3 regions of the Bradyrhizobium huanghuaihaiense genome follow, and region 3 is predicted to be linked to each of the others. Evidence: predicted binding sites of a transcription regulator. Region 3 holds the regulator's gene; each other region holds the start of a gene.
The links. The regulator PhoB, encoded in region 3, activates phosphate uptake and scavenging genes when phosphate is short. The targets are predictions, from matches to a motif close to TGTCATNNANCTGTCAT.
Positions count from the first base shown of each region.

Region 1: a site for PhoB is predicted at 3,656-3,672, ahead of N2603_RS25195 (RNA degradosome polyphosphate kinase). Genes of this name have one in related genera too.
Region 2: a site for PhoB is predicted at 4,693-4,709, ahead of phnC (phosphonate ABC transporter ATP-binding protein). Genes of this name have one in related genera too.

Region 1 is NZ_CP104172.1:5,241,511-5,249,505, reverse strand. Features, by position in the region: gene ppx (exopolyphosphatase) at 1-1,374, opposite strand, end outside; gene N2603_RS25195 (RNA degradosome polyphosphate kinase) at 1,390-3,582, opposite strand; gene N2603_RS25190 (P-loop NTPase family protein) at 3,724-4,401, opposite strand; gene N2603_RS25185 (CDP-alcohol phosphatidyltransferase family protein) at 4,494-5,036, opposite strand; gene purM (phosphoribosylformylglycinamidine cyclo-ligase) at 5,193-6,266, shown strand; gene purN (phosphoribosylglycinamide formyltransferase) at 6,266-6,919, shown strand; gene N2603_RS25170 (cold-shock protein) at 7,010-7,216, opposite strand; gene N2603_RS25165 (autotransporter outer membrane beta-barrel domain-containing protein) at 7,589-7,995, shown strand, end outside.
Region 2 is NZ_CP104172.1:8,941,956-8,949,950, reverse strand. Features, by position in the region: gene N2603_RS41745 (selenium-binding family protein) at 1-1,229, shown strand, start outside; gene N2603_RS41740 (hypothetical protein) at 1,313-1,921, shown strand; gene N2603_RS41735 (DUF1045 domain-containing protein) at 2,076-2,774, opposite strand; gene N2603_RS41730 (alpha-D-ribose 1-methylphosphonate 5-triphosphate diphosphatase) at 2,793-3,986, opposite strand; gene N2603_RS41725 (LbetaH domain-containing protein) at 3,983-4,645, opposite strand; gene phnC (phosphonate ABC transporter ATP-binding protein) at 4,821-5,630, shown strand; gene phnD (phosphonate ABC transporter substrate-binding protein) at 5,696-6,631, shown strand; gene phnE (phosphonate ABC transporter, permease protein PhnE) at 6,711-7,595, shown strand; gene phnE (phosphonate ABC transporter, permease protein PhnE) at 7,622-7,995, shown strand, end outside.
Region 3 is NZ_CP104172.1:9,311,129-9,319,123, forward strand. Features, by position in the region: gene N2603_RS43410 (Hsp33 family molecular chaperone) at 56-1,063, opposite strand; gene argF (ornithine carbamoyltransferase) at 1,302-2,225, opposite strand; gene N2603_RS43420 (aspartate aminotransferase family protein) at 2,225-3,433, opposite strand; gene N2603_RS43425 (GcrA family cell cycle regulator) at 3,888-4,400, shown strand; gene phoB (phosphate regulon transcriptional regulator PhoB) at 4,643-5,350, opposite strand; gene phoU (phosphate signaling complex protein PhoU) at 5,374-6,090, opposite strand; gene pstB (phosphate ABC transporter ATP-binding protein PstB) at 6,102-6,923, opposite strand; gene pstA (phosphate ABC transporter permease PstA) at 6,920-7,765, opposite strand; gene pstC (phosphate ABC transporter permease subunit PstC) at 7,767-7,995, opposite strand, start outside.

The DNA.
Region 1 (7,995 bases), 4.1 Mb from region 3:
GCGGAAATGCGTGGCGGGCAAGACGCCCGGCCGCGCCGCCGAGATCAGATGCGCGACACGGAATGCCGCGCCCAGCAGGCGGGCGCGTTCGAGCTGCGCCGGCGTCAGCAGCTCCTGCATGGTGACCGGCGGCTGGTTTTCCTCGCTGAGACCCGCATAGCGATAGAACACGGACAGGCCGACGAAGGCGCGCTCGGTGTGGGTGATCGCACCGAAATTGCCGTTGACGACGAGGCTGAGCGTCTGCTCGCCGCGGTGATCGGGATGTACGCGCCAGCCGATGTCGGAGAGCAGGCAGGCGGCGTGACGCAGACGGCGGTCCTCCTCGGTCTCGCGCAGCTTCACGACGCGCACCAGGCGATCGGTCCAGGCGATCAGCTCGCGGGCGTGCTTGGCCGAGCGTGACAGCAGCTGGTTGAGCTCCTCGGCTGCGCAGATCAGCCCGTCCTTGTTGCGCTCGGCCTCCGGCAGCTTCTCATGCAAGAGGCCCTCGCGCACGCCGAAGGTCGAGAACACGATGTTCTTGGGTTTTGCGACACGGATGATGTGCTCGAGCACCAGCGCCGCATAGGTGAGGAGAGGGCGGCGCGCGTCGGCGACGATCTCGATGTCGGCGAGCATGTCGGCGGCCGCAAGCCGGCGCAGGCGGCGCGAGAAGTCGAGCGCCTCGGTCGCGGAAATAGAATAGCCGTGCATCACCTGGAGCGGATAGCCGCTCTGGATGATGTGGATGCGCGCGAGCGCGCGCCAGGTGCCGCCGACGGCATAGAAGGTGCGGCCGCGGCCAGCAGTGAGCAACTGCACCTCGTCGATCTCCTCGCGCACGATGCGGTCGGCGCGCTTGAGCGATTTGTGCGCGAGGTCCTGCAGCGCAAGGCCGCCGAGCGGCAGCGTGACGCCGCTGCGCACACTGTTCCGGCGCACGTCGATCAGCTCGAGCGAGCCGCCGCCGAGATCGCCGACGATGCCGTCGGGATGGTGGATGCCGGAGATGACGCCGAGCGCCGACAGCCGCGCCTCGCGCGGGCCCGACAGGATCTCGATCTTGACGGCGCAGATGCGCTCGGCCTTCGCGATGAAGTCGGGACCGTTGGAGGCATCGCGGCAGGCGGCGGTCGCGATCGCGAACACGCGCCCGACCTGCATCACGCGGCACAGCGCGCGGAAGCGCTTGAGCGAGGTCAGCGCCTTGTCGACGGCATCAGGGGCGAGCAGGCCCGTGCTCTGCACCTCGCGCCCGAGGCCGCACAGGGTCTTCTCGTTGAAGATCGGAATGAGGCTCCGCGTCAGTCCTTCGTAGACGACGAGACGGACCGAGTTGGAACCGATGTCGATGACCGCGACAGTGGCGCCGCGCTTGCGCGGCCGCGTCACGTCAGGAATCCCGGATCAGGATGGATGACGTTCGTTCCGGCGCGTGAGACGACGCGGCGAGGATTCCTTGAGCGACTTTCCACGGCCAGACAGACTCGGATTTGTCATGAAGTAGTTGTGGACGTTGAAAGGCTCCTCGCCCTTCGCGGTCTTCATACGCGTTGAGGACCCGTCCGGCAACAACTGCCAGCTCTGCTCATTGTCCTTCAGATTCGCGACCATGATCTGTTCGAGAACCTGCTGATGCACCGTGGGATTTTGCAGCGGACACAGCACCTCGACGCGGCGGTCGAGGTTGCGCGGCATCATGTCGGCGGAGGAGATATACACAGCCGCTTTGGCGCTCGGCAGGCCCTGGCCCATGCCGAAGCAGTAGATTCGGCCGTGTTCCAGGAAGCGTCCGATGATCGACTTGACGCGGATGTTCTCCGACAAGCCGGGGATGCCGGGCCTGAGGCAACAGATACCGCGCACCACGAGCTCGACCTGCACGCCGGCCTGCGAGGCCTCATAGAGCGCGTCGATGATGTCGGGGTCGACCAGCGCATTCATCTTCATCCAGACCGCGCCGGGACGGCCGTGCCGCGCATGCGCGGTCTCGCCCTGGATGTGCTCGATGATGCGCTTGCGCAGCGTCAGCGGTGACACCGCCATCTTTTCCAGATCGCTCGGCGCGGCATAGCCGGTGATGAAGTTGAACACACGCGCCGCATCGCGCCCGATGGTCGGATCCGAGGTGAAGTAGGAGAGGTCGGTATAAATGCGTGCGGTGACCGGGTGGTAGTTGCCGGTGCCGGTGTGGACGTAAGTCGTGAGGCTGCCGCCCTCGCGGCGCACCACCATCGAGAGCTTTGCGTGCGTCTTCAATTCGAGGAAGCCGTAGACGACCTGCACGCCGGCGCGTTCGAGGTCGCGCGCCCAGCGGATATTGGCCTCTTCGTCGAAGCGCGCCTTCAGCTCGATCAGCGCGGTGACGGACTTGCCGGCTTCGGCGGCCTCCGCAAGCGTCCGCACGATCGGCGAGTTGTTGGAGGTACGGTAGAGCGTCTGCTTGATCGCGACGACATCAGGATCGCGCGCGGCCTGCTGGAGGAACTGCACCACCACGTCGAAGGATTCGTAAGGATGATGGACGACGAGGTCCTTCTGCCGGATCGCGGCAAAGATGTCGCCGCCATGCTCGCGCACGCGCTCGGGGTGGCGCGGCACGTAAGGGGTGAATTCGAGGTCGGGCCGGTCGAGGCGGGTGAGCTGCGAGAGCTCGTTCATCGCCTGCACACCATCGACCAGGAACACCTCGTCGTCGGCGGCCGAGAGCGCATGCTGCACGAAGCTGCGCAGCTCTTCCGGCATCTTGGCGTCGATCTCGAGCCGGATCACCGATCCGCGGCGGCGGCGCTTGAGCGCGGTCTCAAACAGGCGGACGAGGTCTTCGGCCTCTTCCTCGATCTCGAGCTCGGAGTCGCGGATGATTCGGAAGGCGCCCTGGCCGTGCAAATTGTAGCCGGGGAACAGGCGGTTGATGAACAGGGCGGTCGCCTGTTCCAGCGAAATCAGTCTGACGGCCTTGCCTTCGGACGGCAGGCGGATGAAGCGGTCGATCTTGCCGGGCATGCGGATCAGCGCGTTCATCTGCTTGCCATCGGCAGCGCGCGTGAGCTGGAGCGCGATGGTGAAGCCGAGGCTCGGAATGAACGGGAAGGGGTGGGCCGGGTCGATCGCCAGCGGCGTCAGCAGCGGAAATACGTTGTTGAGGAAGTAGTCCTCGACCCAGGTCCGTTCCGCCTTGGTGACGTCCTTGCCGTCGACCAGGACGATGCCGACATCGGCCAGCGTACTGCGCAGGTCGCGCCAGATCGCCTGCTGGTCGGAGGCGAGCTGCGAGACGGTGCGGTTGATCAGCGCGAGCTGCTCGGAGGGCGTCAGGCCATCGGGGGCGCGCTCGGCAATGCCCTCGCGCACCTGGGCCTTGATGCCGGCGACGCGAACCATGAAGAACTCGTCAAGGTTATTCGCTGAAATCGACAGGAATCGCACCCGCTCGAGCATGGGGTGGCTGGGATTGACCGCTTCCTCCAGGACCCGGCGGTTGAAATGCAGCCAGGAGAGCTCGCGGTTGATGAACCGTTCGGGGCTCGATGCGATCGCCGGAAGGCCCTCGGTCTCCGGGGCTTTTTCTTTGATTTCAACGGCTTGCACAGAGTCCATGAGAAGTCGATCCATCCAGTTCACCCCAATTTGCGACTCGTGCGCAAAACCGGCGGGAGCATGTGTTAGAGCGATGACGTTTCGATGACATTGATGTTCCGCCGCTCGGCGCCGTCAAGCGGTGTTGGAACCCGGGCGGGGTCAGGCGTCCCGCAGCAGCTCGACGGCCAGCGCCCGGGTGACGGGACGGCCGAGGCGCAGGGCCTCGCTGTCGAGCAATTCCACGGCCTGCCGGGCGGCCGCCGAGGACCGCTCCAGCCGGGTGGCGAGGTAGCCGACCACGCTCTCGTCCACGGTGAGCTGGCGGTCGGCGCAGAATTTGACGATCAGGCCGCGGAACAGCTGGTCGTCGGGCGGCAGCAGCGTGACGACAGGCACGGCGCGCAGCCGTGAGCGCAGGTCGCGGAGGTCGATCTCGAGCGAGGCCGGTGCATCACGTCCGGTGAAGAGGACGTAGGCGCCGTCCTCGCGGGCGAGATTCATCAGGTGGAAGAGGGCGCGTTCATCAAAATCCCCGGCCTTGAGATCCTCGACCACCAGCGCGCCGGTGGCGAGCGCGGCCGGAACGCCCGCGGCGCTCAGCGCATTGGCGGTGGTCGAGCGGGCGCCGGCCTCCTCGGCCCAGATCGCGGCGAGATGGCTCTTGCCGCTGCCTTCGGGGCCGGCCAGCCACATGATGCGGTTCGGCCATTCCGGCCAGCCGTCGATCAAGGCGAGGCCGGCGGCGTTGGCTGGGCCTTCGAGGAAATTGTCCCGGCTGAGGCTCTCCGCATGCGGAAGCGAAAACGCCAATTGTCTGGGGTGAACGCGGCCTGCCACGCTTGCTTTGCTCCATGCCGGCGTGCCGGCTTCGTTTCAGAGATTCAATTTCATCGAGCGGGAGTTGGCCTTTTGCGGGGCCGTGTCCCACCTCATTTGGCCTCGATCGTGCTCATGTGCCGCAGCCACTCGACGAGGTAGAGCGACACGGAGGAGAGCGTGAAGACCGTGACGAGGCCCATCATGATCATATCATAGGGCGCAGGCTTGAAGCCGAAGGCAAGAGACGCCAGCACCAGGGCGGCGTAGGCGACCTGTGCGGCTGTGTTTAGCTTGGATACTTTCGACGGCTTCATCTCGACCGGCTTGTCGAACAGCCAGGACACGATCACCGCGGTGACGATCATGATGTCGCGCGACACCACGAGGATCACGACCCAGCGCGGGATGTCGCCCCAGATGCCGAGGGCGAGATAGATCGAGACCAGGAGCGCCTTGTCGGCGAGCGGATCCAGCAGGGCGCCGAGCTCGCTGCGCATGTTGAAGCGCTTGGCGAGGAAGCCGTCGACGGCATCGCTGATGCCGGCGATCAGGAAGACGGCGAACGCCACCTCCATTTGGCTCGACACGATGGCCCAGACGATGATCGGGACCAGCATGATGCGGCCCAGGGTAATGATATTCGGAATACTCACGCGGCGCTTCCCGGCACCCGGCCTGACCTCGAATCCGGCCCCCTGGGAGGCTGAACCGGTTGATATCTCTACATAGTATAGGGCGGGGCGCCACGCTTGCCATTGCGCGTCCCCGGAATTCGACGTAACCAGCCGCAAACCCACTGGAAATCGGGCATGACCGACCGCAAAAACGGCCTCACTTACGCCGATTCAGGCGTCGATATCGATGCGGGCAACCGCCTGGTCGACCTGATCAAGCCGATGGTGCGCGCCACCGCGCGCCCCGGCGCCGACGCCGAGATCGGCGGCTTCGGCGGCCTGTTCGACCTCAAGGCGGCCGGTTTCAAGGACCCTGTCCTGGTTGCCGCCACCGATGGCGTCGGAACCAAGGTGAAGATCGCGATCGAGACCGGCCTGCATGGCGGGATCGGCATCGACCTCGTCGCCATGAGCGTCAACGACCTCGTGGTTCAGGGCGCCGAGCCGCTGTTCTTCCTCGACTATTTCGCCTGCGGCAAGCTCGACCCGGAGGCCACCGCCGCGATCGTCGCGGGCGTCGCCGAAGGCTGCCGCGAATCCGGCTGCGCCCTGATCGGCGGCGAGACTGCCGAAATGCCCGGCCTCTACAAGGACGGCGATTACGACCTCGGCGGCTTTGCCGTGGGCGCCGCCGAGCGCGGTACCTTGTTGCCGCGCAAGGACATCGCCGCGGGCGACGCCGTGATCGGTCTCGCCTCGTCGGGCGTGCATTCCAACGGCTTCTCGCTGGTGCGCAAGATCGTGGAACAATCCGGCCTCGGCTTCGAGGCTCCGGCGCCGTTCGCGCCCGTCATGACGCTGGGCGGCGCGCTGCTGACGCCGACGAAGCTCTACGTCAAATCCTGCCTGCGGGCGATCCGTGAGACCGGCGCGGTGAAGGGGCTCGCCCACATCACCGGCGGCGGCTTCACCGACAACATTCCGCGCGTCCTGCCGAAGGACCTCGGCGTCGGCATCGACCTCGCGCGCCTGCCGGTGCTGCCGGTGTTCAAATGGCTGGCGGCGCAGGCCGGCATCGCCGAGCTCGAGATGCTGCGGACCTTCAACTGCGGCATCGGCATGATCGCGATCGTCGAGCCCGACAAGGTCGACAAGGTGATCCAGGTGCTCACCGACGCCGGCGAGACCGTGGCGCAGCTCGGCACCGTGATCCCGGCCGAGGGCGAGCACCGCGTCGTCTATAACGGTCACCTCGATCTGGCGCTGTGATGAAGCGCCGCGTCGCCATCCTTATCTCCGGTCGCGGCTCCAACATGGCCGCGCTGATCAAGGCCGCAAGCTCGGCTGATTTCCCGGCGGAGATCTCGCTCGTCATCTCGAACAAGGCCGATGCGCTCGGGCTCGAACGGGCCAAGGCGAGCGGCGTCAAAACGCTGGTGATCGAGAGCAAGCCGTTCGGCAAGGACCGCGCCGGCTTCGAGAAAGTGCTGCAGGCCGCGCTCGACCAGCATGGCATCGAGCTGATCTGCCTCGGCGGCTTCATGCGCCTGTTCACGGCCGAGTTCACCAGAGCCTGGTACGGGCGGATGCTCAACATCCATCCCTCGCTGCTGCCGTCGTTCCCCGGCCTCGACCCGCACGGCCAGGCCTTGCGCGCGGGCGTGAAGCTGTCCGGCGCGACGGTGCACTTCGTCATCCCCGAGACCGATGCCGGCCCGATCGTGATGCAGGGCGCGGTGCCCGTCGGCGACCACGACACCGCGGACACGCTGTCGGAGCGCATCCTCGAAGTCGAGCACCGCATCTATCCCGAGGCGCTGCGGCTGCTTGCGACCGGCAAGGTCCGGATCGAGGGCGACGTCTGCAGGACGGCGGGCAGTGCGGCGTCGGAGAATTTTCTGGTTGCGCCGGTGGTGAGCTGAAGCGCCATCGCGCTTTGCCCGCCCCAAACGAAATCCCCCGGCAGAGCCGGGGGCAACGTCATGATCTCTCGCGTGTTGCTGCAAGAGAAATCAGGAGACCTTGAGGTTCTCCGCGGACGACTTGCCGCGGTTCTCCACGAGGTCGTATTCAACCACCTGGTTCTCGTTGAGGGTCGAGAGTCCGGCACGCTCGACGGCCGAGATATGGACGAACACGTCCTTGTCGCCGCCGTTCGGCTTGATGAACCCATAGCCCTTGGTCGGGTTGAACCATTTGACGGTGCCCTTTTGCGGCATCGCTAGTCTCCTCCACTAGATAAAAAAAAGACGCGGCCGCTTTTTCGCGTGCCACGCCACAAACGGGCTTCCGGAAGTCTGTTCGAGTCTCATCGTCGCGAAACGCACAGTCGAGCGGCCAATTCCGATTGTGTCGGATATTGCAACATGAAAATCGCGCGTTAGCAAGCCGCGCGCGATTTTCAAGAGCCGGACGGGTGCCATTGTCTGCTATTTGCGACCTGTGGCCGCGGAACCACAATCGAGGCAATAGGCTCGGTAACGGCGTGCCAACAGGTTGACCCTCCGTGGCAGTTCGGCACAAATCGCCGCACACGCGAGCCGCTCGTGTTGCATTTTTGCGGACCGCCCTTTGCTTCGGGATTAGTCGTCATGCGCTGCACCTCGCAGCCCACCGGAACACGGCAGACGATCGGGCTGGACCGCGTCCGCCGGATCGCGGCAGCGGTCGCCAAGATCCTTGCAGCCAAGACCTTTGCAGCCAAGACCTTTGCAGCCGTGGCGGTGGCGCTGGTCGTGACGATGTCGGCGGTGACGCCCGTCCTCGCGCAAAGTCCGACACCCACTCCGACCCCGACGCCCACGCCGTCGCCGACCCCGGTCCCGATGCCCACCTCGACGAACTACGATCAGTCGGCCGGCAACAGCATGCTCAATTTCGGCTCGGGATTTCTGGAGCGGCTGGGCAACCAGGCTTCCGATGGTTTCAACCGGTCGTTCCGGACCAATCCCGGAGGCGGCGGCGCGTCCGCGACCACGGAAGATCCGCGCTACCGCAC
Region 2 (7,995 bases), 370 kb from region 3:
CCGTGACGATGCCCAACAAGGGCGACGAGTTTCATCATTTCGGCTGGAATGCCTGCTCCTCCGCCTTGTCGCCTCTCGCCGGACACGCCTTCGTCGAACGGCGCTATCTCATCATTCCCGGGCTGCGCTCGTCGCGGATCTACATCATCGATACCAAGCCCGATCCGACCCAAGCCAAGATCCACAAGATCATCGAACCGGAGGAGGTCTTCAAGAAGACCGGCTACTCGCGGCCGCATACCATCCATTGCGGACCGGACGGCATCTATGTGAGCACGCTGGGCGGCGGCGGTAAGGACGGCACCAACGGACCGCCAGGCGTCTTCATCATGGATTGCGAGACGTTCGAGGTCCTTGGACGATGGGAGATCGACCGTGGTCCGCAGACACTGCATTATGATTTCTGGTGGAATCTGCCGCGCGATTACATGGTGACCAGCGAATGGGCGTTGCCGCCGCAGTTCGAGAACGGGATCGTCCCGGAAGATCTGCTGTCGAATAAATATGGCCATCGTCTCCACTTCTGGGATCTTCGCGCCCGGCGCAACGTCCAGACCATCGACCTCGGGGCCAATCATCAGATGGCGCTGGAGGTGCGACCGGCGCACGATCCGGTTCGCGAGTACGGCTTCGTCGGCGTCGTGGTCGACACCACCAACCTCGAAGCATCGATCTGGACCTGGTGGCGCGAGGGTGGAAAATTCCATGCCGAAAAGACGGCGACGATCCCTCCCGAACCCGCGCCCAAGGAGAAGCTCCCGCCACTGCTTCAGGGATTTGGGGCCGTGCCGCCGCTCGTGACCGACATCGATCTGTCGATGGACGACCGGTTTCTCTATGTCTCGTGCTGGGGCACGGGTGAGATGCGCCAGTACGACGTCAGTGATCCCAGAAAGCCGAAGCTTGCGGGCTCGGTCCATATCGGCGGCATAGCGCGCCGCACCCCGCATCCAAATGGCAAGGCCTTTGCGGCGGGTCCGCAGATGGTCGAGATCAGCCGCGACGGCAGGCGCGTGTACTGGACCAATTCACTCTATTCCACCTGGGACGACCAGTTCTATCCCGATGGCGTTCCGGGCGTGGAGGTCATGGCCAATGTCGGCCGCAACGGCGGCCTCGAGCTCGACAAGGACTATTTCGTGAGCTTCCCGGACGGCTATCGCGCGCACCAGATCAGGCTCGAGGGCGGCGACTGTTCGACGGACTCCTTTTGCTACCCGTCGGTCTAGATTGGACGCATGCGAGCCCGGCCCTCGGCTGGCTGTGGCTCGCGCTTATTGCGAGCGGCCTCTACCACGGCGTCAATCCGGGCATGGGATGGCCGCTCGCCGTTTCGGCCGGGCTCCTGGACAAGAGCCCGCGCGCGCTCTTCCGTGCATTGTGGGCCCTGGCGGCGGGGCATCTCCTGGCAACACTTCTCGTGCTGCTGCCATTCGCGCTCCTGCTCGTGCTGGCCGAATGGCAGCGTCCGATCCAGATCGGCGCGAGCCTTCTCGTCATCGGCTTTGGCGTCTATCGGCTGATCGACCGGCGTCATCCGCGCACGCTGGCACGAATTCCGCCGACGCAATTGGCGCTCTGGTCGTTTGCCGTCGCCATTGCGCACGGCGCCGCGCTGATGCTCGTGCCGATCTATCTCGGGCTCTGCCAGGCCTCCGAGCTCGATGCCGGCCACGAGGCCGCCGGCGCGCTGATGAAGCCAAGTCTTTTGAAGTCAAGTCTGGGGATGGCTGTGCTGGTGTCCCTGGTGCACGTGACCGCCATGGTCGGCGCCGGCGGGTGTCTGGCGTGGCTGGTGTACCGCCATCTGGGATTGAAGTTCGTCTCGCGGAGCTGGTTCAATCTGGATGCAGTCTGGGCGGCCAGTCTCGTTCTGGTCGGCGCGGTGGCGCTCGCCTTCAATCTTGCGAGCTGGCGCTAGGCTGAGAATGTCTCCCCAACGTCATTGCGAGCCACCGGGTCCGCGCGAAGCGCGGCCCGATGACAGGCTCCGCGAAGCAATCCAGACTCTCCTTCTGGAAACAGTCTGGATTGCTTCGTCGCTTCGCTCCTCGCAATGACGGAGGAAGTGCTGACTATCTTACTAACGCCCACTCGCCGATGATGCGAAAGCGCGCCCTGGCGTCATCCTGCCTGAACAGCGCGATGCGGTCGACCGTCAGCGCATCGAGCCTCAAGCGTGCAAACCGCTCCCGCAGCATCTGCAGAATCGACCCGCGCCGCTCCGCATCCAGTCGCCCCGTCAGCGTCATGTGGAAGCGGAATTCTTCCATCACGTAAGGATAGCCCCAGCGGTCGAGATAGTCGCGCTGCCGCTCGCTCAGCTTGTCCGGCTTGCGCCGCGCGCGATCTTCCGCCGTCAGTGGCGCACGAAAGGCGTCGAAGTCGCGGACGCTATCGGTGGCGAGGTCTTGCAGCGATTCGACCGGCTCGGCCGGAATGACGGCGATGAAACCGCTGATGGCATCGACGACGGGGCGGATCACCGGGACCGGCCGCGCCTTGCTCGTGAAGGCGGCGCAGGCGGCCATCAGCTCGGCTTCGGACTTGCCAGGCGCCAGCGCCATCGGCGCCTTCAGCGTGGCGTGAAAGCCATATTTGCGGGGATCGGCGCTGACGTCGCGCCAGTCCGGTGCGACATGCAGTGCTTGCCGCGGAAACGGCAGCTCGTCACCGGTATAGGCATCATAGCCGAGCAGTTCGGCGCCGAAGCGGGAGAGGGCGCTGTCGCTGCCGGCGGCAAAATAGATCGCGTAGCGGGGAAAACCTGTCATCGCCTCAGCATAACCAATTTAGGCCGCGACGATAGCTTCGCGCGGCGCAGCCGCCGCGCTGAGCAGCCGCGTCGCATCGGTGAGATGCACGAGCTTTCCGCCTGAGATCACCGCGACGAGCCGCGGCCGCAACGGCACGCTGTCGTCGACCAGCAGAATATCGGCGCGGCGCCCTTCGGCGAGCTGGCCGCGATCGGTGAGGCCGGTCGCGCGTGCGGGGCCGGCGGAGACCAGATCCCAGGCCTTGGTCAGCGGCAGCACGCCGTCGGCGGCGAGACGGAAGGCGGCGAGCAGCTGTGCGGGATAGTAGTAATCCGACGCCAGCACCGAGCAGAGCCCTTTTGCAATCATGTCGGATGCCCGGGTCCAGCCGGTGTGGCTGCCGCCGCGCACGACGTTCGGCGCGCCGTAGACGATGGCATCGCCGTGGCTTGCCGCTGCGCGCGCCGTCTCTTCGTTGATCGGGAATTCCGCGATGTCAGCGCCCAGCTCGCGAAACTCCTGGCGCATCGCCGGCGTCGCATCGTCATGCGAGAGCATGCGCACTTCGGCTCCGCGGGCTGCGGCGGCGAGCCTCGAAACCGAAGCCGGCACCTCGGCGGCCCGTGCGACCACGCGCTCGACCAGCTTGTCAAAATCCTCAGCTGACAGCCCGGTGCGCTCCACCATGCGGTTGCGCTTGCGCGGCTTGGCCATGTCGGCCACGGTACCGTCCATGTGGTCGTTGAAGGCGAACAGGTCGACGCGGCCCTCGCTGAGCCATTGTGCGATCTCGTCCTCCGCGTCGAGATTGTAGGTCTCATGCCGCAGATGGAAGCGGGTGTCGGCGGCGAATTGCGGGCGCTGCCGCTCGATCGCCTCCATCAGGCCGCGCGCGTTGTCGGCGCTGCGCAGGCCCGGCTCCCACGAGCAGGTCGTGGCGTGAAACACCGTGGTGATGCCGTTGCTGATGGCCTGCCGGTCGCTGTCGGCGAGCGCGACGTCGATCGGGAAGTCGACCCCGGCGCGCGGCATCATCTGCCGCTCGAAGGCATCGCCGTGCAGATCGACGATGCCGGGCAGCACCAGCAGGTTGCGCGCATCGATTGCGAGCCGCGCGCGGCCGCCGGAGGCGTCCACCTCGACAATATCGATACCAGAGACGCTCAGCGATGTTTCGACGATCTCGGTGCCGATCAGGGCCCGGCCGCCTTCAAGGAAAATGTCTGTCACGCGATTGCGCTTTTCTTGCTGCTGCGAGGGGAGCTTGCCCGTGCTTCATACGTGGCGAGGAAATCTTCAATCCCGAGCTTGCGGAAATGGGGCAGGGCTTCACGCAATTTGTCGTGATCCCAGTCCCACCAGGCGAGCCTTGCGAGCCGTCCGGCGATCTCTTCCGAGAACCGCCGCCGCACGATCCGCGCCGGATTGCCGGCGACGATGGTGTAGGCCGGCACGTCCTTGGTGACGATGGCGCCGGCTGCGATCACCGCGCCGGTGCCGATGTTGCGGCCCGGCAGCACGATCGCGCCATGGCCGATCCAGACATCGTGGCCAATATGAACGTGATGCTGGCGCCGCCAGTCGAAGAACTCGGTGTCGTCGCTCTCGCCTTCGAAATAGGCGCTGGAGCGATAGGTGAAATGCGCCTGCGTCGCGCGGTGCATCGGATGATTGCCGGGATTGATGCGCGTCATCGCCGCGATCGAGCAGAATTTTCCGATGGTCGTGTAGGTGATCTGCGAATCGTTCACGACGTAGGAGTAATCGCCCATCGTGACCTCGTGCAGGATCGTCCGCGCGCCGACCTCGGTGTACGCGCCGAGCCTGGTCTCATGCAGCTTCGCGGACGCGTCGATGGTCGGTTGGACCGAAAGCACCTTGCCGGCCATGTTGCGTCCGAACGTTCGAGGGCGGGCGTTCCTCTTCGAGTGGCTTGATGACAATGTCATGACGCAGCGATGACAGGGGATGAGGTGTGTAGGATCGCCGCAGCGCAACGTGCGTGTCACACAAGTGTCAAGCGTCGGCGTTAGCGGTTGGCTCCAGCTACTCTGGAGCTCCTGTATGCTGGTGGTTGAAGGTCTGACGTGCCGCTTTGGTGCAAAAGCCGCGGTGGACGACGCTTCGTTTCAAATCTCCCCCGGCGGTTTCGTCGGTGTGATCGGACGTTCCGGCGCCGGCAAGTCGACGCTGCTCCGGACCATCAACCGCCTGGTGACGCCGACGCAAGGGCGCATCCTGTTCGACGGCACCGACGTCACCGCGCTGCGCGGCAAGGAATTGCGTCAGTGGCGCGCCCGCTCGGCGATGATCTTCCAGCAGTTCAACCTGGTTGGCCGGCTCGACGTTCTCACCAACGTCCTGATGGGACGGCTGGCGACGATGCCGGCCTGGCGCTCGCTGTCGCAGATCTGGCCCGAGCAGGACAAGGCGCTGGCGATGTCCGCGCTCGAGCAGTTCGACATTGCCTCGCTCGCCGCCCAGCGCGCCGACCAGCTCTCCGGCGGTCAGCAGCAGCGCGTCGCGATCGCCCGCGCGCTGGTGCAGCAGCCCGACATCATCCTCGCCGATGAGCCGATCGCCTCGCTCGATCCGCGCAACACCAAGATCGTGATGGACGCGCTGCTGCGCATCAACAAGCACTTCGGTATCACCGTGCTCTGTAACCTGCATTCGCTCGATCTCGCCCGCACCTATTGCGACCGCCTGATCGGCATGGCCGCCGGCCGCGTGGTGTTCGACGGCGCACCGTCCGCGCTGACCGATCACGTCGCGCGCGAGCTCTACGATCTCGAAGCCGCCGACGTCATGGGCGGCATGCCTGTCCCGGCGCCCGAGGGCGTGCCGGCGCTCGGAACCGCCGCGGCCGCCTGAGCCGCGTCGCACCTGTTCAATTGCCAGTTTTGCGTCAACCGACCCCAACCGATGAAGAGGGTATCATGATCACTCGCAGATTAATCCTTGCCGGCGCCGCCGCGCTCGCCTTCACCGCCTCCGCGTCCGCCGAGGACTGGAAGGCCAAATATTCCGAGCTGACCTTCGCCGTCGTCCCGGCCGAGAACGCCTCGGGCGTCACCGAGCGCTGGGCGCCGTTCGTGAGCTATCTCTCCAAGGAGCTGGGCGTGAAGGTCACGCTGCGCATCGCCAACGACTACGCCGCGGTCATCGAAGGCCAGCGCGCCGGCAACATCCACATCGCCAGCTACGGCTCGGCCTCGTTCGCGCGCGCCCGCCTGACCGGCGTCAAGACCGACGCCTTCGCCAACGACATCAACGCCGACGGCTCGACCGGCTACTATTCGGTGTTCTTCGTCAAGGCGAGCAGCGCCTACAAGAAGGTCGATGACCTCAAGGGCAAGAACCTCGGTCTCGTCGACCCGAACTCGACCTCTGGCAACAACGTGCCGCGCTTCGAGCTCGACAAGATGGGCATCCCGGATGCCGACGGCTATTTCAGCAAGGTCGTGTTCACCGGCAGCCACGAGAACGCGATGCTGGCGCTGGCGCAGGGCACGGTCGACGTCGCCGCCAACCAGTGGACCAGCGACGACGATTCCACGCTGGCTCAGATGCTGACCAAGGGCATGCTGAAGAACGCCGATGGTTCGGCGATGAAGAAGGACGACTTCCGCATCATCCACAAGTCGGCGCCGATCATCAACGGCCCCTATGCCTACAATGCCGACCTGCCGGAAGATGCCAAGGCCGCCATCGCCAAGGCGTTCTTCGATGCGCCGGCCAAGGACAAGGCGGCGTTCGACCGTCTCTCCGACGGCCAGAAGAAGGGTTTTCATCCCGCCACCACCAAGGACTGGGATGGCACGATCGAGCTGATCAAGTTCGTCGATGCACTGCGTAAGAAGAAGGCGTCCTGAGCTTTTGGGACGAGCTACTCGAGCCGGGTCGATGGACCCGGCTCTTTCTCTTTCTTGAACCACCACGCGCCCTGACCAGATGACCGTCGCGGTTTCCATCCTCCCCGAGCAGCAACTGGCCGCGCTGAACGCCGCCTATCGTCAGGCGGTCTCGCGCAGGCGGCTTCGTCTCCTGGTGGGAGCCGCGATCTTTGCCGCCGCGCTGGTTCTCGCCGCGATCGGCGCCGAAGTGAATCTGCGCACGCTGTTCACCTATTTCGGCAACTTCGTCAGCTATTTCGACCGCATCCTCACGCTCGACAGCGGCCAGCGGGTCTGGACCGATGTCGGCGAGTGGCTGTGGGGCTGGCGCAAATGGCTGAAGATGCTGGGTGAGACGCTGCTCATCAGCTATGTCGGCACGCTGATCGGCGCGACCTTCGCCTTCGCCCTCAACTTCTTCGCGGCTGAAAACACCTCGCCGTCACCCTGGCTGCGCTTCACGGTGCGGCGCCTGCTCGAATTCGCCCGCACCGTCCCCGGCATCGTGTTCGCCCTGGTCTTTGTGATTGCCTTCGGCCTGGGGCCAATGGCGGGCGTGCTGGCGATTGCAATCCACTCCACCGGCGCGCTCGGAAAACTGTTCTCGGAGATCGTCGAGAATGCCGACATGAAGCCGGTCGAGGGCATTCGCTCGACAGGGGCCAGCTGGCTTTCCTGCATGCGTTTTGCCATCGTGCCGCAGGTGACTGCGGGCTATGCCAGCTACGCCCTGCTGCGCTTCGAGATCAACGTCCGCGAAGCCTCCGTGATGGGCTTCGTCGGCGCCGGCGGCATCGGCCAGGAGCTCGTCGTCGCCATTCGCAAGTTCTACTACTCCGACGTCAGCGCCATCCTGCTCACCATCATCGTCACCGTCTTCATCATCGACATCACCACCGGCTGGCTGCGCGGCCGCCTGTTCGGCAAGGAGGCGCGGACGTGACGCCGCAGGAGGTCGATCCGCGCCAGATGCGCGCCCGCTACCCCGATGTGTTCGACCGCCCGGCCTCGGCGCGGCTCGCGATGCCCGCGATGATCGTCGCGGCGTTCGCGATCCTGATTTATGGTCTCGTCGATCTCGATTTCTCCCCGTCGCGCTTCTTCGCCGGCCTCAGCCAGCTCGGCTGGATCAGCCTGATGATGATCCCGCCGGATCCAGGCTCCTCGCTGCCGATCTACCTGAAGGCGCTGGGCGAGACGCTCTCGATCGCGCTGCTCGGCACCACGCTGGCGGCGGTGTTTGCACTGCCGGTGAGCCTGCTGGCGGCGCGCAACATCGTGCCGTCCAACATCCTGCGCTTCCCGATCCGCCGCTTCCTCGATTCGATCCGCGGTGTCGACAC
Region 3 (7,995 bases):
TTGCGAGCGGATTCCCGGGTATCGCTTCGCTCACCCGGGCTACGGCACCGCCCTGCTACGCGTTCTCCACGCCCGCCTCGTGCGGCGTGAACTGGTAGACTGACGAGCAGAACTCGCAGGTAACGACGACCTTGTCGTCTTTGACCATCGCAGCGCGGTCGTCGGGCGAGAAGCTCTTCAGCATGGACGCGACTGCGTCGCGCGAGCAGGAGCATTGCGCCTTCAGGGACAGCGGATTGAACACGCGCACGCCGCGCTCGTGAAAGAGGCGATAGAGCAGCCGCTCGCCGGAGAGCTCGGGATCGATCAGCTCGACGTCCTCGACGGTCTCGATCAGCGAGCGCGCCTCGACCCAGGCGTCGTCCTCGGCAACGCTGTGCACCTCGGCGCCGTCGGGTGCATCGCCGGGATGCAGATCCGCCTGCCGCGCGCGCTCCGGCGCCTTCGGCAAAAACTGCATCAGCATGCCGCCGGCACGCCAGCGATGCTTGCCGCCGTCGCTACTGCGCCACTCCTCGCCGACCGCAAGACGCACCTTGGTCGGGATCTGCTCGGAGCGCAGGAAATATTCGTGGGCGGCGTCTTCCAGGCTGCCGCCATCGAGCGCGACCAGGCCCTGGTAGCGGCTCATGTCGGGACCCTGGTCGATGGTCATGGCGAGATGGCCGCGGCCGAGCAGCGTGCCGGAATCGTTCGCCGTGCCGAGGCGCGAGGCGTCGTAGCGGGCATAGGCGCGCAGATGATCCGGTGCCTTGTAGTCGACGACCAGGAACGACACCGGACCGTCGGTCTGGGCTTGGAGGATGAAGCGGCCCTCGAATTTCAGCGCCGAGCCGAGCAGCGTCGCCAGCACGATGGCCTCGCCGAGCAGCTTGCCGACGGGCGCGGGATAATCGTGCTTGGTCAGGATGTCGTCGAGCGCAGGGCCAAGCCGCACCAGGCGGCCGCGCACGTCGAGCGCGTCGACCTCGTAGGGCAGCACGGCGTCGTCGACCGGAACGGCGGATGGCGCGCGAACCGGGCCTTCAGGCCCGGTTTTCATGTCAGGGGATTGGAAAACCATGGCGCTTTATCTGGGGTCGGAGAGCGGGGAATGGAAGGGGGGAGTGTTCCGGAGGTCGCTATGATTGCACAACGATACCGCAAATTAGGTGTCGTCCCGGCGAAGGCCGGGACCCATACCGCGTGATCTCTCTTGTGGCGGGCAAGCGGAGGCCCGCGGTCTTCGCCAAACCGATATTCGTGGTTATGGGTCCCGGCCCCCGTGCGCAATTGCGCACTAGGCCGGGACGACAACTGAATCACTTCACCGCGTCGAAGCACCAGGCCAAAATGCCCTTCTGCGCGTGCAGGCGGTTTTCGGCCTCGTCGAACACGACCGATTGCGGGCCGTCGATCACCTCGTCTGTGACCTCCTCGCCGCGATGGGCGGGCAGGCAGTGCATGAACAGCGCGTCGGGCTTGGCCAGCGACATCAGCTTCGAATTGACCTGGTAGGGCTTGAGCACGTTGTGGCGGTGCTCGCCTTCCTTGTCGCCCATCGACACCCAGGTGTCGGTAACGACGCAATCGGCGCCCTTCACGGCGGCCTCGGGATCGGTGCCGAGCACAATCGGCGCACCGGTGGCCTTGATGAAGTCGCGCATCGCCTTCTTCGGCGCGAGCTCCGGGGGCGTTGCGACATTGAGCTGGAATTTGAAGCGCTCGGCGGCATGTGCCCAGGACGCCAGCACGTTGTTGTCGTCGCCGGTCCAGGCCACCGTCCGGCCCTCGATCGGGCCGCGATGCTCCTGATAGGTGAGGAGGTCCGCCATCACCTGGCAGGGATGCGAGCGCCGCGTCAGGCCGTTGATGACCGGCACGGTCGCATTCGCCGCAAGCTCCAGCAGCGCATCATGGTTGAGGATGCGGATCATGATGGCATCGACATAGCGCGACAGCACGCGTGCGGTGTCGGCGATGGTCTCGCCGCGGCCGAGCTGCATCTCGGCGCCGGTGAGCATGATGGGCTCGCCGCCGAGCTGGCGCATGGCGACGTCGAACGAGACGCGGGTGCGCGTCGAGGGACGCTCGAAGATCATCGCCAGCGTCTTGCCTTCGAGCGGCTTAACCGGCTGATGCGCCTTCTGCTTCGCCTTCATGGCGGAGGAGGCGTCGAGCATGCTCTTGAGCTCCGACAACGGCAGCTCGTTGATATCCAGGAAGTGCTTCGGCGACTTGCTCATCAGCTTGCCGCCCGCTTGGTCTGGCTGGACGAGATCGCAGCGCAGGCGCGCTCCAGCCGCACGACGCTGTCCTCGATCTCGGCTTCGGTGACGATCAAGGGCGGCAGGAAGCGCACGACATTGTCGCCGGCGCCGACCGTCAGAAGTTTTTCATTGCGCAGGGCCGCAACGAGATCGCCCGAGGGCACCACGGCCTTGATGCCGATCAAGAGGCCCTCGCCACGCACCTCGCTGACGACGTCAGGGTGACGATCGATCACGGAGGCGAGCTTCTGCTTGAGCAGCAGCGACATCTTCTGCACGTGGTCGAAGAAGCCAGGCTTGAGCATGACGTCGAGCACGGCATTGGCAGCCGAGATCGCCAGCGGATTGCCGCCGAAGGTCGAGCCGTGCGAGCCGGGGCCCATGCCGGCCGCCGCCTCCGCGGTCGCCAGCACCGCGCCGATCGGGAAGCCACCGCCGAGCGCCTTGGCGAGCGACATCACATCGGGTGTAACGCCCGTGCGCCGATGGGCGAAGAGATCGCCGGTGCGGCCCATGCCGGTCTGCACCTCGTCGAAGGCGAGCAGCAGGCCCTTCTCGTCGCAAAGTTGGCGCAGCGCCTTGAGGAAGGCGGGCGTCGACGAGCGCACGCCGCCCTCACCCTGGATCGGCTCGACCAGGATGCCGGCAGTCTGCGGACCGATCGCCTTCTTCACGGCTTCGATGTCACCGTGCGGGACCTGGTCGAACCCGTCCATCGGCGGACCGAACCCTTCGAGATATTTTGCAGATCCCGTCGCGGCCAGCGTCGCCAGCGTACGACCATGGAAGGCGCCCTCGAAGGTGATGATGCGGTAGCGCTCCGGTTGGCCCTTGGAGAAGTGATGATGGCGGACCAGCTTGATCACGCCTTCCAGCGCTTCGGCGCCGGAATTGCAGAAGAACACGAAGTCCGCAAAGCTTTCCTGGCACAGACGCGCGGCGAGTTTCTCGCCGTCCGGGCTCTGGAACAGGTTCGACATGTGCCAGAGCTTGGTCGCCTGCTCCTGCAGCGCCTTGACCAGCGCGGGATGGGCGTGGCCGAGCGCGTTCACCGCGACGCCCGAGGTGAAATCGAGATAGCGCTCGCCATTGGTCGCGATCAGCCAGCAGCCTTCGCCGCGCTCGAAACCGAGGTCGGCCCTGGCGAAAACGGGGAGCAAATGCGGCGCGGCGCTGTTAGTCATGACGATCACTTGATGTTGCGGACGGCCTGAACGCGCTCACGCAGCGCACCATTGACCGGCCCGGAAAACGAAACGTGCCGCCTTTTAAGGGCGGCACGTGACACTATCTTATGCCGGGTAGAACGGGTGTCAATGCCGCCCGAAAGCCCCGCGAAACGCTGAATCCGTAGTCTTGCGGTGCCGGATTTGCGGGGTTTTTGCCACGGAACATGTGGAAGCGAGTCGGCTGACTCTTGCGCGTGAGTCACGCCATATTGTAGCGTTTGGCTTGTCAGATACGACATCTCGTGCAGCAGTTCTGATCCTCTAAGTCCTCATGTACCGGCGTAAACGTTCGGGCGTTCTGGTTACGCCCGGCGAGCCTTAAGGGATTCTGGCGGCACGGGTTTTTCGAGGCTTAGGCATTCGCCGCAAGGCGCCAGGACGGCAGCCGCACGGCGAGGGAAAGGGTGCAATGACGGTTTTGACCTGGTCCGACGATCGCGTCGAGCAGCTGAAAAAGCTCTGGGAGGCCGGATTGTCGGCCAGCCAGATCGCAGCCGAGCTCGGCAACGTGACCCGTAATGCCGTGATCGGCAAGGTGCACAGGCTCGGCCTGTCCGGCCGCGCCAAGAGCCCCTCATCGGCAGCTCCCCGGCCGCGCAAGGCGCGTCCGGCTCAGCACATGATGCGGGTCAGCCGCCCCATCGCACGCGGCAACACCGCGCTGGCGCAGGCCTTCGAGGTCGAGGTCGAGGCTGAACCCGTGACCTACGACAACGTGGTGCCGATGAGCCAGCGGCTGTCGCTGCTCGAGCTGAACGAGGCGACCTGCCACTGGCCGGTCGGCGATCCCTCGAGCCCGGATTTCTTCTTCTGCGGCGGCAAGGCGCTATCGGGCCTGCCCTACTGCGCCCAGCACTCGCGCGTGGCGTATCAGCCCGCGGCGGACCGCCGTCGCGCACCGGCGAAGCCTGGCACGCGCTGAGTTTGTTCTGAGATCAAGAAGCAGCCGTCACACGATGACGGCTCAATACCCGATGTCGTCCCGGACAAGCGCGCCCCAAGCGCGCGCAGATCCGGGACCCATAGCCACCGCAAGATGTGGTTACGGGGACTCGGAGTTACCCTTTCGCGCAACAACTACGCTCTGTGGTTATGGGTCCCGTATCTGCGCTCACGCTTGTCCGGGACGACACCGATGTTGTGGCGGCAGCTCTCTAAACCAGCTTACGTCTGCTCCGCCTTCGCAAAGCGATCGTCGAGCGCATAGCCGGCGCCGCGGACGGTGCGGATCGGGTCCTGCTCGCGGCCGAGATTGAGCAGCTTGCGCAGGCGGCCGATATGGACATCGACGGTGCGCTCATCGATGTAGATGTCGCGGCCCCAGACGCTGTCGAGCAGCTGCTCGCGCGAGAACACGCGGCCGGGATGCTCCAGGAAGAACTCCAACAGGCGATATTCGGTCGGGCCGAGATCGATCGGCCGGCCCGAGCGCGCGACGCGGCGCTTGTCGCGATCGAGCTCGATGTCGCCGTAGGCGAGCACGGTGGCGAGCCGCTCAGGGCTCGCGCGCCGCAGGAGGCCCTTCACGCGCGCCAGCAGCTCCGGCACCGAGAACGGCTTGACGATGTAGTCGTCGGCGCCGGTCGCAAGCCCGCGCACCCGCTCGCTCTCCTCGCCGCGCGCGGTGAGCATGATGATGGGAAGCTGCTTGGTCTCGGGACGGGTGCGCAGCCGCCGACACAGCTCGATGCCCGAGAGGCCCGGCAGCATCCAGTCGAGCACGATCAGGTCGGGGATGTGCTCCTTGAGGCGGGTGTCGGCATCGTCGCCGCGCATCACCGTCTCGACGTCATAGCCGTCGCCTTCGAGGTTGTAGCGGAGAAGCTCGGTGAGAGCTTCCTCGTCCTCAACCACCATAATGCGTGCGCCCATGGTTGTCGTCGCTCCTTAAGTCTTCAGGTATTCGGGACCGTCGTGGCGAAGGTCGTCATGTCGCCCTTCGGCCGCTTGTCGGTGATGGCCTGGCCCTCGATCATGTAGAACACGGTCTCGGCGATGTTGGTGGCGTGGTCGCCGATCCGCTCGATGTTCTTGGCGCAGAACATCAGATGGATGCAGAACGAGATGTTGCGCGGATCCTCCATCATGTAGGTGAGGAGCTCGCGGAACAGCGAGGTGCAGATGGCGTCGACTTCCTCGTCGCCCTTCCACACCGCCATCGCCGCCGGCAGATCGTGCGCGGCATAGGCGTCAAGCACCGACTTGACCTGCTGCTGCACGAGGTCGGTCATGTGCTCCAGGCCGCGGAACAGTTTCAGCGGATGGAAGTCGGCATCGAGCGCGGCGACGCGCTTGCCCATGTTCTTGGCGAGGTCGCCGATGCGCTCGAGATCGGTCGCAACGCGCATGGCGCCGACGATCTCGCGCAGATCCACCGCCATCGGCTGGCGGCGGGCGATGGTGAGCACAGCGCGCTCCTCGATCTTCTTTTGCAGCGCATCGAGCTCGGCGTCGATGGTGACGACGCGCTGGCCGAGCGCGACGTCGCGGCGGATCAGCGCGTCGACGGAATCGACGATCATGCGCTCGGCGATGCCGCCCATCTCGGCGACCAGGCGGGTGAGCTCCTGGAGGTCGGTGTCGAAGGCCTTTGCGGTATGTTCAGAAGCCATGTCGCGTCTCCTCAGCCGAACCGGCCGGTGATGTAGTCCTGCGTGCGCCGGTCGCTCGGCGACGTGAAGATCTTGCTGGTGTCGTCGAACTCGATCAGCTCGCCGAGATACATGAAGGCGGTCTTGTCGGAGACGCGCGCCGCCTGCTGCATGTTGTGGGTGACGATCGCGATCGTGTAGTTCTCGGACAGTTCCTGGATCAGCTCCTCGACCTTGGCGGTCGAGATCGGATCGAGCGCCGAGCAGGGCTCGTCGAACAAGATCACCTCAGGCCGCACCGCGACGGTGCGGGCGATGCAGAGGCGCTGCTGCTGGCCGCCGGAGAGCGACAGGCCCGAGGCGTTGAGCTTGTCCTTGACCTCGTTCCACAGCGCGCCCCCGCGCAGCGCCTTCTCGACGCGGTCGTCCATCTCGGACTTCGAGATCTTCTCGTAGAGGCGGATGCCGAAGGCGATGTTCTCGTAGATCGTCATCGGGAACGGCGTCGGCTTCTGGAACACCATGCCGACGCGGGCGCGCAGCAGGTTCAGGTCCAGCTTGGGGTCGAGGATGTTGGTCTGGTCGAGCATCAGCTGACCGGTGACGCGCTGGCCCGGATAGAGGTCGTACATCCGGTTGAAGATGCGCAGCAGGGTCGACTTGCCGCAGCCCGACGGGCCGATGAACGCCGTGACGCGGTTGGCGCCGAGCGTCAGGTTGATGTTCTTCAGCGCGTGGTGCTCGCCGTAATAGAAGTTGAGGTTGCGCACCGTCACCTTTGCGGGCGCTTCCGGCAGCGGCTGCTGTGAGGCCAGATGGGCGTTGGAACTCACGGATACGGAAAGATCGGTCATTTTGCAGTCCTCTCGGCGCCGAGGATGCGCGCGCCAATGTTCAGGGCAAGCACGGTGATCGTGATCAGCAGCGCGCCGCTCCAGGCGAGCTGCTTCCAATAGGCGTAGGGGCTCTGCACGAAGTTGTTGATGGTGACCGGCAGGTTCGCCATCGTCTTGTTCAGGCCGAGGCTGAAGAACTGGTTCGACAGCGCGGTGAAGAGCAGCGGCGCGGTCTCGCCGGCGACGCGGGCGGTGGCAAGCAGCACGCCGGTGATGAGACCCGAGCGGGCCGCACGATAAGCGATACGCTTGATCACCAGCGAGCGCGGCAGGCCAAGCGCGGAGGCCGCCTCGCGCAGCGCGTTCGGCACCAGCAGCAGCATGTCCTCGGTCGTGCGCAACACCACCGGGATGACGATGACGGCGAGCGCGAGCGCGCCCGCAATCGCCGAGAATCCGCGCATCGGCACCACCACCGCACCGTAGATGAACAGGCCGATGATGATCGAGGGCGCCGAGAGCAGGATGTCGTTGATGAAGCGGATCACCGAGGTCAGGCGGTCGTTGCGGCCGTATTCGGCGAGATAGGTGCCGGCGAACAGGCCGAGCGGCGCGCCGATGCCGACGCCGATCACGGTCATGATGATCGAACCGACGATCGCATTGCGCAGACCGCCTTCGGTCGAGCCCGGAGGCGGCGTGTCCGCGACGAATATCTCGAGGTTCAGGCCTGCCAGCCCGTTGTAGAGCAGGGTCATCAGGATCAGCGCGAGCCAGGTGACGCCGAAAGCGGCGGCACCGATGCAGAGCCCGCGGACGATGATGTCCTTGCGGCGGCGACGTACGTAGATCGGGTTCATGTCACTTCCCCGCCTTCTTTTCCAGACGCAGCAGCATCAGCCGCGCGGCCGCGAGCACGAAGAACGTCAGCACGAACAGCAAGAGGCCGAGCAGGATCAGGCCGGACTGGTGCAGGCCGTCGCTCTCGGCGAACTCGGATGCGATCGCCGCCGAGATCGTCGTGCCGGGCGCGAAGATCGAGGACGATATCCGGAACGAGTTGCCTATGATGAAGGTCACCGCCATGGTC